2 regions of the Larkinella fluvii genome follow, and region 2 is predicted to be linked to the other one. Evidence: riboswitches for the same ligand, from Rfam matches in the RefSeq annotation. Region 2 holds a riboswitch; the other holds the start of a gene.
The links. A riboswitch is a leader RNA that binds a small molecule or an ion and turns the genes downstream of it on or off. The one in region 2 is predicted to bind S-adenosylmethionine.

Region 1 (8,908 bases), on a different contig from region 2:
ATCAGATGAATAAACTGGCCGATGGGCTGGAGAAAAAAGTGGTCACCTGGCGTCGTGAAATTCACCAGAACCCGGAGCTGGGCAATCGCGAACTGCAAACCTCCGCCAAGATTGCTGCTCACCTCCATTCGCTGGGCATCGAGGTAAAAACCAATGTGGCCAAAACCGGGGTCGTCGGCATTCTGAAAGGCGGCAAACCGGGGCCGGTCGTAGCGTTGCGGGCGGATATGGACGGTTTGCCGGTGACCGAGCGGGGCGATCTGCCGTTCAAATCCACGGTAACGACGGAGTTCAACGGCCAGAAAACCGGCGTCATGCACGCATGTGGTCATGATTCACACGTCGCCATCATGATGGGCGTGGCCGAAGTGCTGGCCAGTGTTAAAAACGACTTGAAAGGAACCGTCAAGTTTATTTTTCAACCCGCCGAAGAAGGCCCACCGGCCGGTGAAGAGGGGGGCGCGCAGTTGATGGTGAAAGAAGGGGTTCTGGAAAATCCGAAGGTCGACGCCATTTTTGGCCTGCACATCAACTCCCAAACCGAAGTCGGAACCATCAAATACCGCCCGGGGGCCACGATGGCAGCCGTCGATTTTTACAGCATCAAAGTCAAAGGCAAACAGACGCACGGCGCAGCACCGTGGTCGGGGGTCGATCCGATTGTGACTTCGTCGCAAATTGTGATGGGCCTGCAAACCATTGTCAGCCGGAATCTGGCCATTACAGAATACCCGGCGGTGGTAACGGTGGGCGCGGTGCATGGCGGGATTCGGCAAAACATCATTCCGGAAGAGGTGAACATGATCGGCACCATCCGGTCGTTTACGCCCGATATGCAGAAAACGATCCATCGCCGGATTAACGAAATTGCCACCAACATATCGGAGAGTGCCGGAGCCAAAGCGGATGTGAAAATCGACGTGATGTATCCCGTGACCTACAACGACCCGGCTTTAACCGATCAGATGGTGCCGACGCTGGAAGCCGTGGCCGGAAAAGACAACGTGATCATCCGTCCGCTCGATACCGGTGCGGAAGACTTCTCCTTTTTCCAGCAAAAAGTACCCGGTTTTTTCTATTTTCTGGGTGGTATGCCAAAAGGCCGCAAACTGGAAGATGCCGCCCCGCACCACACACCGGACTTCTTTATCGATGAAAGCGGCTTTGGCCTGGGTGTCAAATCCCTCTGTCACCTGACCGTCGATTACATGGAGCAGTGGAAAGGAGCCGCAACGGCGGGTGGGAAGAAGAAGTGATTGAGAAAAGAATAATAAATGTAAAATGTAAAATGATGAATGTAAAAGTGGGGCTACTTCTGGGCTAGATTGCGTTCAGCGGTTTCAATGCTGCGCGTGAAGATTTGAACCAGTTCCCGACATTCCTGGGTGGTTTTTTCGTCGGCAAAAGTAAGGTGCTGAGTTTTTTTGAGGATTTTCAAGTTGATCTGCGACTCCCGAAGCTCTTTCAGGGCACCCTTCATTTTGTGAATAAAATCCTTTCGAGACTCCGCGCCCTGGGCTTCACCATAATGTAAGGCTGGCGCAGTACCCGAACGAATAAGTTGGCCGCCCAGATGACTCCCTGCTTTTGTGGGGGGGATTCGGTTTACGGTTTCAATGATTAGTACGGCAAAATCAATAAGCCGTTCTTCGAGATCATACTGCCGGGTCTTTCGTTCACCCATTTTATCATTCGTCATTGGCCATTTCCATGTAGTATTCATGAACCATTAGACGACGCTCTCTCTTACCAGTCACTTTTACATTTAAAATTCATCATTTTGCATTTATTATTCCCCTTAAAACCGCAACTGCCCGCCTTCTTCCTTCACCACTAACTCTGCGGTTTTTCCAATCGGCATGGCCAGATTGCGGGCTACGTGGCCGACCGGGAAATCGAAGCAAACGGGGTAGTTATACCCGGCCACCTGCTCGGCAATGATTTCGTTGGCGGTTTTGCCAAAGGGCGAGGATTCGTTGATGCGCATGTCCGTAAACTGTCCCACCAGCAAACCGGCCAGATCGGCCAATCGGCCGGAGCGCCGGAGCTGAATCATCATGCGGTCGGTGGAGAAAAGTGTCTCGTCGATGTCTTCGATAAACAAAAGTTTGCCGGTCAGATCGATGTCGGATGGCGTGCCCAGAATGTGCATGAGCAGCGTCAGGTTGCCGCCAACGAGGGAGCCCGTGGCCGTTCCGGGGCGGTTGAGAAGGTGGAAGGGGCTGGTATAGGGAGTAAGGGGTTCACCAAAAAGGCATTGCCGCAGCGTTTCGATGGAATCCGTAACGCCTTCACCGCCAAATAATTTGGGCATAATGGCGTGTAAACTCTGGATGCCCATCCGGTGCAGGTGGCAGTGTACAACCGTAATGTCACTGAAGCCAATGATCCATTTCGGATTTTTCAGAAACTGCGTAAAGTCAAGCCGGTCGAGGATGCGGTAGCTGCCGTAGCCCCCCCGGGCGGAGAAAATCGCCCGGATGCCGGGGTCGTCGAGCATCTGTTGCAGGTCGCGGGTGCGCAGGGCGTCGTCGCCCGCAAACTGATAATAACTACTCCGGAGCGATTCGCCCTCTACCACCTCCAACTGCCACTGATCGCGCAGGATGTGGAAGGCCGGTTCGAGCGATTCATAGTCCAGACGGCTGGCCATAGCCAACACGCCCACCCGCTGACCGGGTTCTAAAAAAGGGGGTCGTATCAAAGTGAATCAGATAAAAATGACATCCTCCAGCACATCGGCACCCATTTCGCGGTTGATGAGCTGAATCATTTTCTGTTTGGCAATCACCAGTTCGCTGCGCAGCGGAGCGGAATTGATTTCGATGTGGAGCTTGCGGTCTTTGACGTAGAGCCGGTTGGTGCGGGAAGCGATGGCTTTGCCCATCATCTTCTCCCAAAAAGCTTCCAGATACGTTTCGTTGAACCGGGTTTGCAGTTGATAGGACTTTAGCATCTGCCCGATCGCATCCTTCAGGGCAACCGTTCCGGCACGCCGGGAAGCATTGTCTTTGTCAAAACGATAATATTGGGCCATACGAAACGGGTCTTAACACAAAGGTAACGAACCACCCGAAGGAATGGCCCGGCAATCCCGGAAAAATTTTAACTACGGAAAGTGGATGATTGGATGGTTGATGAGGGTTGAATGGTTAAATGGCTGTAGGCTGGTTGAAAGATGGGCTCCACCAGCTATTCAACCATTCTTAACCACCCAACCATTCTTAACCATTAAAACCACCTCATTTACTTTAACCATTTTTTCGCTTCCCGATTGGTATATCTTCCTTAATTTGAGCTTTATTTGTATTGATTTACCTATAGTCCTTATCTGATTTATGCAATCTTCTGAAAAACCGTCGCAGACATCGCGTCGCAAGTTCATTCAGGCCGGGGCATTAGCTGCTGGTAGTTTCTTTATCGTGCCGCGCCACGTTCTGGGCGGGCCGGGCTTCATCGCGCCCAGCGATAAACTTAACCTGGCCGCTGTCGGCTTTGGTGGGAAAGGGTCCAGTGACATCAACAACTCGTTCAACAACGGAGCCAACAACGTCGTGGCCCTGTGCGATGTGGACTGGGGGCTTCCCCGTGTGAAAGAGAATTTTACGAAGCATGCGAACGCCAAGCGCTACAAGGACTTCCGTGAAATGCTCGAAAAAGAAGGAAAGAACATTGATGCCGTTACGGTTTCGACCGCCGACCATACACACGCCGTCGTGGCGATGGCCGCCATGCAGCGGGGCAAGCACGTGTACGTGCAAAAACCGCTGACCCACAACATTTACGAAGCCCGGATGCTGACCGAAGCCGCCCGTAAATACAAGGTGGTGACGCAGATGGGGAACCAGGGATCCTCGAACCCGCAGCAGAAGCAGATGGTGGACTGGTTTGACAAAGGCCTGATCGGAAAAGTTCACACCATTCAGATCTGGACCAACCGCCCCGTGTGGCCGCAGGGTATTCCGGTGCCGCAGGCTGCCGAAAATACGCCGGTCGATCTGGACTGGGATCTGTGGCTGGGACCGGCCCAGAAAGTGGGCTACACACCGGCTTACCACCCGTTCAAATGGCGCGGCTGGTGGAACTTCGGTGCGGGCGCACTCGGCGACATCGGTTGCCACATCATGGATATTCCGTTCCGCGTTCTGGGACTGGGCTACCCTACTGAAGTGGAAACCAGCATCAGTTCGGTATTTCTGAAAGACTGGACGCCGGAATACAACCCCGAAGGCTGTCCGCCAGCGTCGCACGTGGAACTGAAATTCCCGGCGTCGGCTAAAAATAAATCCGATGTCAAACTGATCTGGGCCGATGGCGGTATTCGTCCGTTCCGCCCCGACTTTTTGCCTGCGGGTGAAGCTTATCCGGAAGGGGGCGAAAACGGCATGTTCATGGTGGGCGACAAAGGTCTGATTGCCTGCGGCATGTACGGTGATGACCCGAAATTGTATACCAAAGACGGACAGAAAATGGAAGCCGCTCCGAAGCCCAAACCGGCCGACGGAAAACCGTGGCCCGAAAACGGCCACCAGATCCTGTGGACCGAAGCCTGCAAGGCCGGTTTTAACAGCAAGGAACACAAAGCCTTGACGTCTTCGTTCGACTTCTCCGGCCCGCTGACCGAATCCGTTCTGATGGGCAACCTGGCCATTCGCAGCTACATGCTCCGGACACCGAAAGCCGACGGCAAGGGCTTCAACTACCCCGGTCGCCAACGCCTGATGTGGGATGGCAAGAATATGAAAATTACCAACTTCGACGATGCCAACCAGTTTGTTTCGCGGCAATACCGCGATGGCTGGAAGCTGACGACCTAGTCAATAAGCCTTGGCGACTTTCCGGAGTTTTCGGACAGCACCAGAAGCGTAAAACCTCTCATTTTGTGGTCGCCAGACCCTGAAATGAGAGGTTTTTTATTGGAAACAATTACTGCGTCGAAGTCCTGTTCGACTGGTTTCCTGCCAAAAAATTTGCAGCATCGGGCTTCGTTCGCTATACTTGCGGCTCAAATCAAGTTTCCAACACGGTTCGAACAACCTTGAATCGTTGCAGCAGACTTCCTGCTGCGCTTGATTTATAAAGAAGAGGCAAGAGACCGGGCTCGGTGAACCTCTGGCAACCTGCCGCGCGGCAAGGTGCTACATCCCGCCTACGGATCGCTTTGGCTATCCGATAGGAGATATAAATCGAACAGACACATGACCAACATCCGATGCTGTATGCCCCCGGCGGGCTACTAATTTCACACACACCGACGATACCGACAACCGGGAGAGGCTATCGGCAGCGGGTTGACGGAATGCGCCGTGGGTTTATCTCCGCCATTCAACAACTCCATCACGCCGGCGACCCGGCGTCAGGACGTTCCAACGTCCCGGCTGGCGCGTCAATTTTAGAATCTAACTCTCGCTTCACCAATCCTCAACTCTATAACTAGCAGCACGTATGTCAACACCATTGCATTTTGAAACCCTGCAACTGCACGCAGGACAGGAGCCCGACCCCACCACCAAATCCCGGGCGGTTCCCATCTATCAAACGTCTTCCTACGTTTTCGATAATGCCGAACACGGCGCCCAACTGTTTGCCCTGCAGCAGTTTGGAAACATTTATACCCGGATTATGAACCCCACGACCGACGTTTTCGAGAAGCGCATTGCGGCTCTGGAAGGCGGGGTGGCAGCTCTGGCCGTGGCGTCGGGTCAGGCGTCGCAGTTCATTGCGCTCAACAACATTCTGGGTGTGGGCGATAATTTCGTGACGACCTCCTACCTCTACGGCGGCACCTACAACCAGTTTAAGGTTTCGTTCAAACGGCTCGGGATTGATGCCCGCTTTGCCGATGGCGACAAAGTGGAAAGCTTCGAAAAGCTGATCGACGACAAGACGAAGGCCATTTACCTGGAAACCATTGGGAATCCCCAGTTTAACATTCCGGATTTTGAAGCCTTCGCGGCTTTGGCCCGGAAATACGATTTGCCGCTGATTGTCGACAACACCTTCGGCGCGGGCGGTTATTTGTTCCGGCCCATCGAACACGGTGCGGCTGTTGTGGTCGAATCGGCCACGAAATGGATCGGCGGCCACGGCACAAGCATTGGGGGCGTCATTGTCGACAGCGGGAATTACAACTGGGGCAACGGCAAATTTCCTCAGTTTACCGAACCTTCCGAAGGCTACCACGGCCTGGTCTTCAACGACGTGTTCGGCATTGGCGGGCCGTTTGGTAACATCCAGTTCATCATTCGCGCCCGGGTCGAAGGACTCCGTGACTGGGGACCTTCGCTGAGTCCGTTCAATTCGTTTTTGTTTTTGCAAGGCATCGAAACGCTGTCGTTGCGCGTTGATCGCACGGTTCAGAACGCCCTCGCCCTGGCGCAGTGGCTGGAGCAACACGAGCAGGTGGAACGGGTTTTCTACCCGGGTCTGGAAAGCAGCCCTTACCATGAACTGGCCAAAAAATACCTCAAACGCGGTTTTGGGGGCGTTTTGACGTTCAAGCTGAAAGCAGGAAAAGAACTGGCCGATAAGTTTATCGACAGCCTGACGATGATCAGCCACCTGGCCAATGTCGGTGATTCCAAAACGCTGATTATTCACCCGGCGGCCACCACACACCAGCAGTTGAGCGATACCGAACAAATCAGTGCCGGGGTTGCGCCGGGTCAGTTGCGGTTGTCGGTGGGTACCGAACACCTCGACGACATCAAGGCCGATCTGGAAAGGGCGTTTGCTGCCATTGGTGCTTAATATTTAGTTTACGGTTTTCGGTATACGGTTTTCGGTGCTGACGCATACAGCCTAAGGCGTTAGCCACCGTAAACCATAAACCGTATACCGAAAACCGTATTCTGTAAACTGATAATTCTTTTTCCGATTGGAAACCCGGTTTTTTGACTACAAATACACCTTCGCTTTAGAGTCGGGTGCGGCTCTGCCGGGCTTCCGGCTGGCGTATACGACGCGTGGAACGCTGAATAGTGACCGTTCAAATGTCGTCTGGATTTGCCATGCCCTCACGGGGAGTGCCGATCCCGGCGAGTGGTGGGAGGGCATGATCGGGCCGGGTAAATTCTACGATCCGGCGCATCAGTTCATCGTTTGTGCCAATGTACTGGGCTCCTGCTACGGCTCCACCGGGCCGCTGTCGGTCAATCCGCAAACCGGGAAACCGTTTTACCACAATTTTCCGCTGATTACGATCCACGACATTGTCAAAGCACTGGACCTGCTCCGGCAGGAGCTGGGTATTGAACAGATTCAAACCTGCATTGGCGGGTCGCTTGGCGGTCAGCAGGCGCTGGAATGGGCCATTCAACAGCCCGAAGTGATTCAAAACCTGATTCTGATTGCTTCCAACGCCGTGATGTCGCCCTGGGGCATTGCCTTCAACGAAGCCCAACGGATGGCCATCAGCACCGACCCCACCTGGCGCGAAAGCCACGACGAAGCCGGTCGAACGGGCCTGAAAGCCGCCCGGGCCGTGGCCATGTTGTCGTACCGCAATTATGACACCTACGGTTTCACGCAGGCGCTCGACAACAACGAGCAACTCGACCACTACAAAGCTTCTACTTATCAGCAATACCAGGGGGAAAAATTAGCCAATCGCTTCAATGCATACACCTACTGGATTTTGTCGAAAATCATGGATTCGCACAACGTCGGCCGAAACCGGGGCAGCATCAGCCTGGCACTCGAGCAGGTCGTTTCGCGAACCTTGGCCGTCGGCATCAAATCCGACATTCTCTTTCCACCCATCGAACAAAAAATTCTGGCCCGCCATATTCCGGATGCCCGCTACGAAGAAATCGACTCTCTGTATGGTCATGACGGTTTTCTAATCGAAACCAAACCGCTCACCCAGATTATCCGAACCTGGATGGATGAACGGAAAACGGTGCTCAAGACGGCTGGAAAGTAGTTTAGGCCTGATGCACTAACCTATAAGTAAATTCTGCGTTTGCTTTCGCTTTTGTATAAATCGAGCCTGATTTGATGGAATTCTAGGATTGTTTAAAGCAAATTATTGCTGTTTTGTAAATAATTTAATAAAATCGTTCTATTAATAAATTATTTTAAAAATATCATTCTTATATTTCATCGCTTTTCATCTCGTAGAGTTTTTAATAGCGTATTGTATTTATGGAGGCAAACTATACGGTATCCATTGTTGATAAGAAAAAGAGTCGGTTAAAGCGCGGTATCCTGAAAGAAATGTACCGGCTGGGGTCCCGGACGCTGGCTCAGTTGGCCAAGGCGTTACATGCCAGCGTTCCTTCCGTTACGATGCTAATCGACGAACTGGCAACTGAACACTGGGTTCAGGAAATCGGTACCGGTGCGGCTCAATACGGTCGAAAACCGGCTCTGTTTGGACTACGGCCCGGAAATCAGGCGATTGTAGTAGTCGATATCAGTGTCCACGACGTCAAACTGGTGGTGTTCGATCTGACCAACCGCGTTCTCGACCGCCTGGATGTCAACCTGCGTTTAGAGGATTCCGTGGCTTTTCTGGAATCGCTGAAAGGGCCGCTGGAGGAAATCTCGCACCGGATTCGGGAACATAACCTGAACATCATCGGCGTTGGTTGCGCCCTGCCCGGCCTGGTCGACCCCCGAACCGGGATCAATTACACCTACAAAAAACTGAACCGACCGGAACAGTCGTTGCAGCAATTGCTGGCCCATTGTTTCGACTCGCCGGTGTACCTCATCAACGATACCAAGGCAACCATCCTGGGCGAACACCGGTTTGGACTCGCGAAAGGAAAAAACCACGTTTTATCGATTAACATCGACTGGGGTGTGGGTCTGGGCGTCATCAATAACGGCGAAATTTTACAGGGTTTGGCCGGTTTTGCGGGCGAATTAGGGCATATCCAACTCCAGGCCGATGGCGAGCTGT
Region 2 (8,908 bases):
TGCTCATTGATAAAGGCAGGTTTTTCCGCAACCGCGCTTTCCGGATGAACGCAAACAAAGTGTCCGCGTCTGGTTTTTCCCAGATTTGAGTCGTAAAACCGGCCTGCTGGCATTTTCGAAGGCGCCGTCGTTCGGCGGCATGCAGGTGTTCAGTAAAGGAACGTGCGCTGACCGGCAGGTGTTGATTCAGTTCTTCATATTTCACCGCAAAACCGGCGTCCAGCAATATCGCACGAAGTTGCTGGGAATGAACCGGCAAATAACAATCCGGGTAGTTGACTATTCGAAGGCCCTGGACTAGTAATTTTTTACTAGTTGTTACTACGGCGTCCACCAGTCGGACTAGTTCTTCGTCCGGCAACTCATCCGAAAACTCAATGGAACCAAACGATGCGGCCGACGGGCTGATGGCCCAGTCGTCGCGGATAAAAACCGCACAACGGGCGTCGGCCCGGCCGGTTTTGGGGTTGAGAAGGGCAAAATAGTGGAGCGGTCGATCCGGCTGGTTGAGCAGGTGACGGGCCTGAAGGAACAGAAAACCGTCCTGGCAGAACGACGGAATCTGTTCCGGAAGCGGGTTTTCTACCTGGAGAAGTTCGTACACAGCCGGTTCACTGCTTGAATGGTTCGGGAACTAAGGCTTTTTTTTCGGCTGCTTTTTGCCCCAGCGTTCATACACCAACTGAAGAATACCGTCTTTCAGGCCCAGGTCAGGCACCACAATGGTATCGGCTCCGGCCCATTTCATGACCGAAATGTAGATGTCTGCCGCCGGAATGATGACGTCGGCCCGGTCGGCATTCAGCCGCAGTTTGTTGATGCGGTCTTCCAGGCTGTAGCCCGAAATGTAATTCCGCATCCGTTCAATTTCCGCCAGGGTGGTCGTGTCATTGACTTTCGCCACGAGGTTGAAAATCTTGTTGATGTTTCCACCCGTCCCCACGGCGACCATATCCTGCGTTTTCAGCACGTTTTCATCCACCCAGTCTTTCATTTTGTTCCAGGCTCCTTTGGTTTCTTTTCCTTCCAGTGAGCGCACGGAGCCGATTTTGAACGACTTCGAATTGACCTTTTTCCGATTCAGATAGAGGTTCAGTTCGGTGCTGCCACCGCCCACATCGATGTGCAGAAACTGCCGTTCGTCGAGGGCCTGCACCACCACGTTGTTGATCAGTTCGGCTTCTTTCTGACCGTCGATGATGTTGATTTCGATGCCGGTCAACTCCTTGATGCGGGTCGCTACTTTGTGGCCGTTGACGGCTTCCCGCATGGCCGAGGTGGCGCAGGCCATGTAGTCTTCCACTTCGTGGAGTTCCATCAACAGCTTATACACCTGCATCAGTTTGTTGGTACGAACTTCGCTTTCGGGCGTAATTTCGCCAAAATTAAACACATCGTGACCTAGCCGAAGCGGAAACCGGACGTATTCAACCTTCTTGAAACTAATCACGTCGTCCACGTGCAGAACCGTTGAAATCTGGAGACGGGCCGCGTTGGAGCCGATATCGATGGCAGCAATTTTCAAAATGAAGTTGGGAAAAGTGGTACTGAAACGCCCAAATATAGTCAATTTACATCCCCAGACGAAATACGGCGGCTTTTCTATAGAACGGTCGGGCGAATCGAGCTACCCGCTAAAATTTGGGGTACTTTTGAATGAACAGGCTTACCTTTAACACCGATTGACCCTTGCCGGTTTTACCGGGGTGCCCGACACAGACATGACGATTCTCGGAATTTCCGCATTTTACCACGATTCTGCTGCGGCTTTGGTCGAAGACGGGCGGATTGTGGCGGCTGCTCAGGAGGAACGGTTTTCGCGCAAAAAACACGATGCCGGTTTTCCGGCCCATGCCATTCGTTTTTGTCTGGAATACGGCGGAACGAGCTTGAATGAGCTGGATGCCATTGTGTTCTACGACAAACCGCTGCTGAAATTTGAGCGGTTGTTGGAAACCTATTACGCCTTTGCCCCGCGTGGTTTGCGGTCGTTCCTGACAGCCATGCCGGTTTGGATGAAGGATAAATTATTCCTGAAACGACTCCTGCGGGACGAGCTGAAAAAACTCGGCTACGATGCCGGAAAACCGGTAAAACTGCTTTTCCCCGAGCATCATTTGTCCCACGCGGCCAGCGCGTTTTATCCTTCCGCGTTTGAAAAAGCCGCCATTCTGACCATCGACGGCGTGGGCGAATGGGCGACGGCTTCCATCGGGTTGGGCGACGGAAAGGCGATGACGGTTTTGAAAGAACTGCATTTTCCGCATTCGCTGGGCTTGTTGTACTCCGCTTTTACGTATTTTCTGGGCTTTCGGGTCAACTCCGGGGAGTATAAATTGATGGGTTTGGCACCGTACGGAAATCCGAATTCGCCAGAGGTGGATCGGTATGTCGAGTTGATCAAAACGAAGCTGGTGGAGATCAACGACGACGGTTCCATCTGGCTCGACCAGAATTACTTCGATTATGCGACCGGTTTGCGGATGGTTCACGAAAAAAAGTGGGAAACGTTGTTCGGTATTCCAAAACGGAATTCGGATGACGAACTGAAACCGGAACATGGTAATCTGGGCCTGGCGATTCAGCGGGTGACGGAGGAGGTGGTCATCAACATGGCGCGTGAGGCCCGGCGATTGACTGATACGGATAATCTGGTGCTGGCGGGTGGCGTTGCCCTCAACTGTGTCGCCAACGGGAAACTGCAAAAATCCGGTATTTTTAAAAATCTGTTTATTCAGCCCGCAGCCGGTGATGCGGGTGGGGCCTTGGGCGCGGCTCTGGCGGCCTACCATATTTATTTCGGTAAAGAGCGAATCATCGATGCCGGGCACGACGCCCTGCAAGGGTCGTTTCTGGGTCCGACGTTTTCGGATCTGGACGTTGAGTTGATGGCAAAAAAGTACAAAGCGGTTTTTACCCGGTACGACGATTTTGAAGCCTTGTGCAAGGAAACCGCCCGATTGCTGGCGAACGAAAATGTGGTGGGCTGGGTGCAGGGGCGGATGGAATTCGGACCACGGGCGTTGGGTGGTCGCAGTATTCTGGGCGATCCGCGGAGTGCCGACATGCAGAAAAAACTGAACCTGACCATCAAATACCGCGAGTCGTTCCGGCCTTTTGCGCCCTCGGTGCTGGCCGAAGATTGTTCCGACTACTTCGATTACGACGGGACTTCGCCCTACATGTTGCTAGTGCATCCGGTTCTGGAAAACCGTCGAAAATCGCTGCCCGCTGATTACGACAGCCTTCCCATGCGGGAAAAATTGTATTTTCAACGCTCGGATTTGCCGGCCATTACGCACATCGACTTCTCCGCCCGGATTCAAACCGTTCACCGGAAAACGAACCCGTACTACTGGCAATTGATCGATGCGTTCAAACGACAGACGGGCTGTGCGGTTTTGGTCAACACGAGTTTCAACGTGCGGGGCGAACCCATCGTCAACTCGCCGGAGGACGCGTATCGCTGTTTTATGCGAACGGAAATGGATTATCTGGTGGTAGGGAATTATGTGTTTGATAAAAAACAGCAACCAGCGTGGCCGGAAAAGGGTGAGTGGAAGGAGGAGTTTGGATTGGATTGATAGTAGAAAGACTACCATTGTCACTCGTGACACGCGAGCGATATACTTTACAAGCTGTTTGAATTAACCGGGGAGAGCCCTGGAAGGGCGGTCTGTCAATAGGCAATAGCATCATTAGCTAGTGGTAGCTCCGGAGGAGCGGTCTAAAAACATCTTCGGGCCGCTCCTCCGGAGCTACCACTAGCTAATGATGCTATTGCCTATTGACAGGACAGGCCTCCGGCCTTAATTTAAAACGACTTCTTAAATTTTTTTAACACCTATCTGTCTATGAGTCAAGTAGACCGCGTCAAGGCCCAGTTGGTGATCGTAACCGGGTTGGTCGTTTTGTACTTTGTTTTTAAGTCCGGTTATTGGCTCTATGCCGCAGCAGCTGTCGGATTGCTCAGCATCTTCATTCCGGCGGCTGGCAACGGCATTGCCTGGCTGTGGTTCAAACTGGCCGAAATCCTGGGGATGATCAACAGCAAAATCATTCTGACGGTATTATTCTGGGCGGTTTTAGTCCCGATCGCGTACCTCTACCGGCTCCGGGCGAAAAACCCGTTGACCATCAAACGAACCCGGCAGGCATCGCTTTACCACGAGCGGAACCACACCTATACCAAAGAAGATCTGGAACATACCTGGTAACGGAATCTTTTGGGAAAACCGCCTGTTTCTCCCCGGAGGGAATCAGTTTGGCGAAGACCGGCTCTTTTTCTATTTTTGTAAACCGCTTATCGAGAAAGACGGAGGGATTGGACCCGATGATGTCTTGGCAACCATTCATACTCCCTGAAAAAGGTGCCAAATTCCGCCCCGGCAACGGGGACAGATAAGTTGAAAGCTTGCACCCTGCTTCCTTTCTTCGATAAGCCGTGTAACCGTATTTGCGCCGTTCTGCTATGGGCGGTGGTTTGCCGGGTAGGTAATCCTAATCAATACAAGAACTTGGAAAAAATAACTGACCTTCTTCAACAGCGTATCCTGATTCTCGATGGAGCCATGGGTACTATGATTCAACGGTATAAACTGGAAGAGGAAGATTATCGCGGGACGCGTTTTGTCGATTGGCCCCACGATTTGAAGGGCAACAACGATTTGCTGTCGCTCACAAGACCGGACATCATCAAGGAAATCCACCGCCAGTATCTCGAAGCCGGATCGGACATCATCGAAACCAATACCTTCAGCGGAACGTGGGTGGCGATGGCCGATTACCATATGGAAGAACTGGTGTATGAACTCAATTACGAGTCGGCGAAAATTGCGAAGGAAGTGGCGGTGGAAGTAACCCGCCAGAATCCCGACAAACCCCGGTTTGTGGCCGGTGCGATGGGACCAACCACGCGGCTGGCCTCCATGTCGCCCGATGTGAACAATCCGGGGTACCGCGCCATTACGTTCGATCAACTGGTCGAAGCATTTTACACCCAGGTTTCCGGATTGGTCGAGGGCGGATCAGATTTGTTGTTGATTGAAACCATCACGGATACGCTCAACGCCAAAGCCGCGTTGTTTGCCGTGGATAAATATTTTGCGGACAAAGGACTGGAACCGTTACCCATTATGGTTTCGGGAACCATTACCGACGCTTCGGGCCGGACGCTGTCGGGCCAGACGACGGAAGCGTTTCTGTATTCGGTGTCGCATCTGCCGTTGCTCAGCATTGGGTTGAACTGCGCGATGGGGGCCGAACTGCTGCGTCCGTATGTGCAGACGCTGGCGAAAGAAGCCCCGTTTTTTACGTCGGCCTACCCGAATGCCGGATTGCCCAACGAAATGGGGGAATACGATCAGTCACCCGACGAAATGGCGGCCCAGATCGAGGGCTTTGTGCAGGACGGTTTTGTCAACATCGTCGGCGGTTGCTGCGGTTCGACGCCGGATCACATTCGGGCCATTGCCCAGGCGATTGCAAAATACCCGCCCCGTCCGAGACCGCAGGCCGAATCGTATCAGAAGCTGAGCGGTCTGGAACCGTTGAAAATCACGGAGTTGACCAACTTTGTCAACGTCGGTGAACGGACGAACGTAACGGGTTCCAAGGCATTTGCGCGTTTGATCAAAGCCGGGGATTACGATGCGGCCTTGTCTGTAGCGCGTCAGCAGGTGGAAAACGGTGCGCAGGTGATCGACGTGAACATGGACGAAGGTATGCTGGATTCGGTGGAGGTCATGACGACCTTCCTGAACCTCATTGCCGCTGAACCCGACATTGCGCGCGTGCCGATCATGATCGACTCCTCGAAGTGGGAAGTGATCGAAGCCGGTTTGAAATGCGTGCAGGGCAAAGCCATCGTGAACTCGATTTCGCTGAAAGAAGGCGAGGAAGCGTTTATCGAACGTGCCAATCTGGTCAAACGCTACGGCGCTGCGGCCGTGGTGATGGCATTCGACGAAACCGGTCAGGCCGATAATTTCGAACGGCGGATTGAAATCTGCGAACGCGCCTACCGGATTCTGGTGGATAAAGTCGGCTTTTCGGCGCAGGACATCATTTTTGACCCGAACATCCTGACCGTTGCCACGGGAATCGAAGAACACAATAATTACGCCGTCGATTTTATCAATGCAACGCGCTGGATCAAGGAAAATCTGCCGTTAGCCAAAGTCAGTGGCGGGGTGTCCAATATTTCGTTCTCCTTCCGGGGCAACGAGGTAGTGCGGGAAGCGATGCACTCGGTTTTTCTGTACTACGCTATCAAAGCCGGGATGGACATGGGAATTGTGAACGCCGGTAATCTGGGCGTTTATGACGACATTCCGAAAGACCTCCTCGAACGCTGCGAAGATGTGCTGCTCAACCGCCGTCCGGATGCGACGGAGCGGCTGGTCGATTTTGCCGAAACCGTTAAGGCCAAAGGAAAAGTCGTTGTTCAGGATGAAAGCTGGCGGCAGGAACCGGTTCAGGAACGCTTGAAACACGCGCTGGTGCGGGGCATTACGGATTACATCGATCAGGACACGGAAGAAGCCCGGCTGCTGTATGAGCGCCCCATCGAAGTGATCGAGGGGCCGTTGATGGATGGCATGAACGTGGTGGGCGACCTGTTTGGCGAAGGTAAGATGTTTCTGCCGCAGGTGGTAAAATCGGCGCGGGTCATGAAAAAAGCCGTTGCCTATCTGTTTCCGTTCATCGAAGCCAGCAAAGCGGTGGGCGCGCGGGCGGCCGGAAAAATTCTGATGGCGACCGTCAAAGGCGACGTTCACGACATTGGAAAAAACATCGTCGGCGTGGTTTTGGGCTGTAATAACTACGAAATCATTGATTTGGGCGTGATGGTGCCGACCCAGAAAATTCTGGAAGAAGCCAAAAAACATAACGTCGATATCATCGGCCTGAGCGGTTTGATTACGCCCTCGCTGGATGAGATGGTGGGCGTGGCGAAAGAAATGGAGCGTCAGGGTTTTACGATGCCGCTGCTGATCGGCGGGGCTACGACCTCGCGGATTCACACCGCCGTCAAAATCGACCCGCATTATTCGGGGCCGGTGGTGCACGTGCTGGATGCCAGCCGGAGCGTGCCGGTGGCCGGACGGCTCATTAGCGAGCAGGAAAGTACGCGTGATCTGGTTTTCCACGAATTCAAAGACGAGTATACCAAACTCCGCGCCGATCACGCCAAGCGGAAGCAGGATAAAAAATCCCTGACGATCGACGTAGCCCGGAAAAACAAAACCGTTATCGACTGGTCGGAATTTGAACCGACCAAACCGCAGTTTCTCGGAAACCGCTATTTCCAGGACTATTCCCTGAAAGAAATTGCGGAGTTCATCGACTGGACGCCGTTTTTCCAGACCTGGGAATTGCACGGAAAATACCCGGCGATTCTGACCGATGAAGTGGTCGGCGTCGAAGCGAAGAAGGTTTTTGAAGATGCCAAGCGGCTTTTGCAGAAAGTGATCGATGAAAAACTGCTGACGGCCAAAGCCGTGGTTGGTTTTTATCCCGCCAACGCCACCGAAGACGATGTGCTGCTCCACGACTTTGAAGAAATCGTCCGCGAGATTCCCTGTGAACGGCACGGTTCGCACGCGCATATTGAATATAAACTCAGCCACATCGCCGAGCGTAGCGAGCACAAATCGGCAGGGGAACTGATCTACGATACCAAAACCGTACTCCACTTCCTGCGTCAGCAGAACCAGAAAGCACCCGGTTTGCCCAACTTCTGCCTGGCGGATTTTGTAGCTCCGATGGAGACGGGCCATACCGATTACATCGGCGGTTTTGCCGTTACAGCGGGGATTGGCATTGAAAAACTGGTGGAAGAATTCGAGCGTGATCACGACGATTACAACAGCATCATGATCAAGGCCATCGCCGATCGGTTAGCCGAAGCTTTCGCTGAATTGATGCACAAACGGGTTCGGACGGAATTCTGGCCGTATGCGACGAATGAAAAATTGTCGAACGAAGATTTAATCAAGGAAGAGTACCAGGGCATTCGGCCGGCACCGGGCTACCCCGCCTGCCCCGACCATACCGAAAAAGCGACGCTGTTTGAACTGCTGGATGCCGGACAGATCGACATCCAACTCACCGAGAGTTTTGCCATGTATCCGGCGTCGTCGGTGAGCGGTTTTTACTTCTCGCACCCGTCGTCGCGGTATTTTGCAGTCGGTAAAATCAACAAGGATCAGGTGCTCGATTATGCGCAGCGGAAGAACATGCCCCTCGATGAAGTCGAACGCTGGCTGTCTCCGGTTCTGTCGTACGACGCGTAAGGAACGCGTCCCCCACGCCCCGTCACCCCGCCCCAACGGGGCATCATCATTAACCCCGGACATTGTCCGGGGTTAATGATCATATCCGCGTCCTCGCAACCCTGAACGGGTTGAATATCGATCTAATTATCCAACCCTTTCAGGGTTATGACCAATTGGCCCTTCCCCGTATTCCCCGGACGATGTCCGGGGCTAATGATGATGCCCCGTTGGGGCGGGATGACGGGCGACCTCCCCGTATTCCCCGGACGATGCCCGGGGCTCATGATGGCGTCCCTTTGGGGCGGGGGTGACGGGCGACCTCCCCGTATTCCCCGGACGACATCCGGGGGTAATGAGGGTGCCCCTTTAGGGCGGGGTGACGGGCGACCTCCCCGTATTCCCCGGACGATGTCCGGGGTTAATGATGGTGCCCCTTTGGGGCGGTATGATGGGCGACCTCCCCGTATTCCCCGGACGACGTCCGGGGGTAATGAGGGTGCCCCTTTAGGGCGGGTTCTGTTGCGTGGAGGATTTGAAAAAAAATCCGGGAAAGATTTTGTTTATATATTGGAATCTTTTATATATTTACTTCATACAAATAAATTAACATTCTATTTCTGCACAGCATG

Region 1: another riboswitch for S-adenosylmethionine. It lies ahead of ACS5NO_RS28935 (O-acetylhomoserine aminocarboxypropyltransferase/cysteine synthase family protein); the one in region 2 lies ahead of metH (methionine synthase).

Annotation. Positions count from the first base shown of each region.
Region 1 covers NZ_JBPZHB010000013.1:66,674-75,581, reverse strand. Annotated here, with positions in the region: gene ACS5NO_RS28960 (amidohydrolase) at 1-1,256, shown strand, start outside; gene ACS5NO_RS28955 (four helix bundle protein) at 1,310-1,699, opposite strand; gene ACS5NO_RS28950 (S66 peptidase family protein) at 1,799-2,704, opposite strand; gene ACS5NO_RS28945 (DciA family protein) at 2,711-3,037, opposite strand; gene ACS5NO_RS28940 (Gfo/Idh/MocA family protein) at 3,339-4,817, shown strand; SAM riboswitch class I at 5,072-5,188, shown strand; gene ACS5NO_RS28935 (O-acetylhomoserine aminocarboxypropyltransferase/cysteine synthase family protein) at 5,446-6,750, shown strand; gene ACS5NO_RS28930 (homoserine O-acetyltransferase family protein) at 6,878-7,924, shown strand; gene ACS5NO_RS28925 (ROK family protein) at 8,146-8,908, shown strand, end outside.
Region 2 covers NZ_JBPZHB010000003.1:567,341-576,248, forward strand. Annotated here, with positions in the region: gene ACS5NO_RS09725 (GNAT family N-acetyltransferase) at 1-604, opposite strand, end outside; gene ACS5NO_RS09730 (Ppx/GppA phosphatase family protein) at 635-1,525, opposite strand; gene ACS5NO_RS09735 (carbamoyltransferase family protein) at 1,722-3,584, shown strand; gene ACS5NO_RS09740 (SxtJ family membrane protein) at 3,855-4,217, shown strand; SAM riboswitch class I at 4,301-4,408, shown strand; gene metH (methionine synthase) at 4,518-8,297, shown strand; gene ACS5NO_RS09750 (PadR family transcriptional regulator) at 8,906-8,908, shown strand, end outside.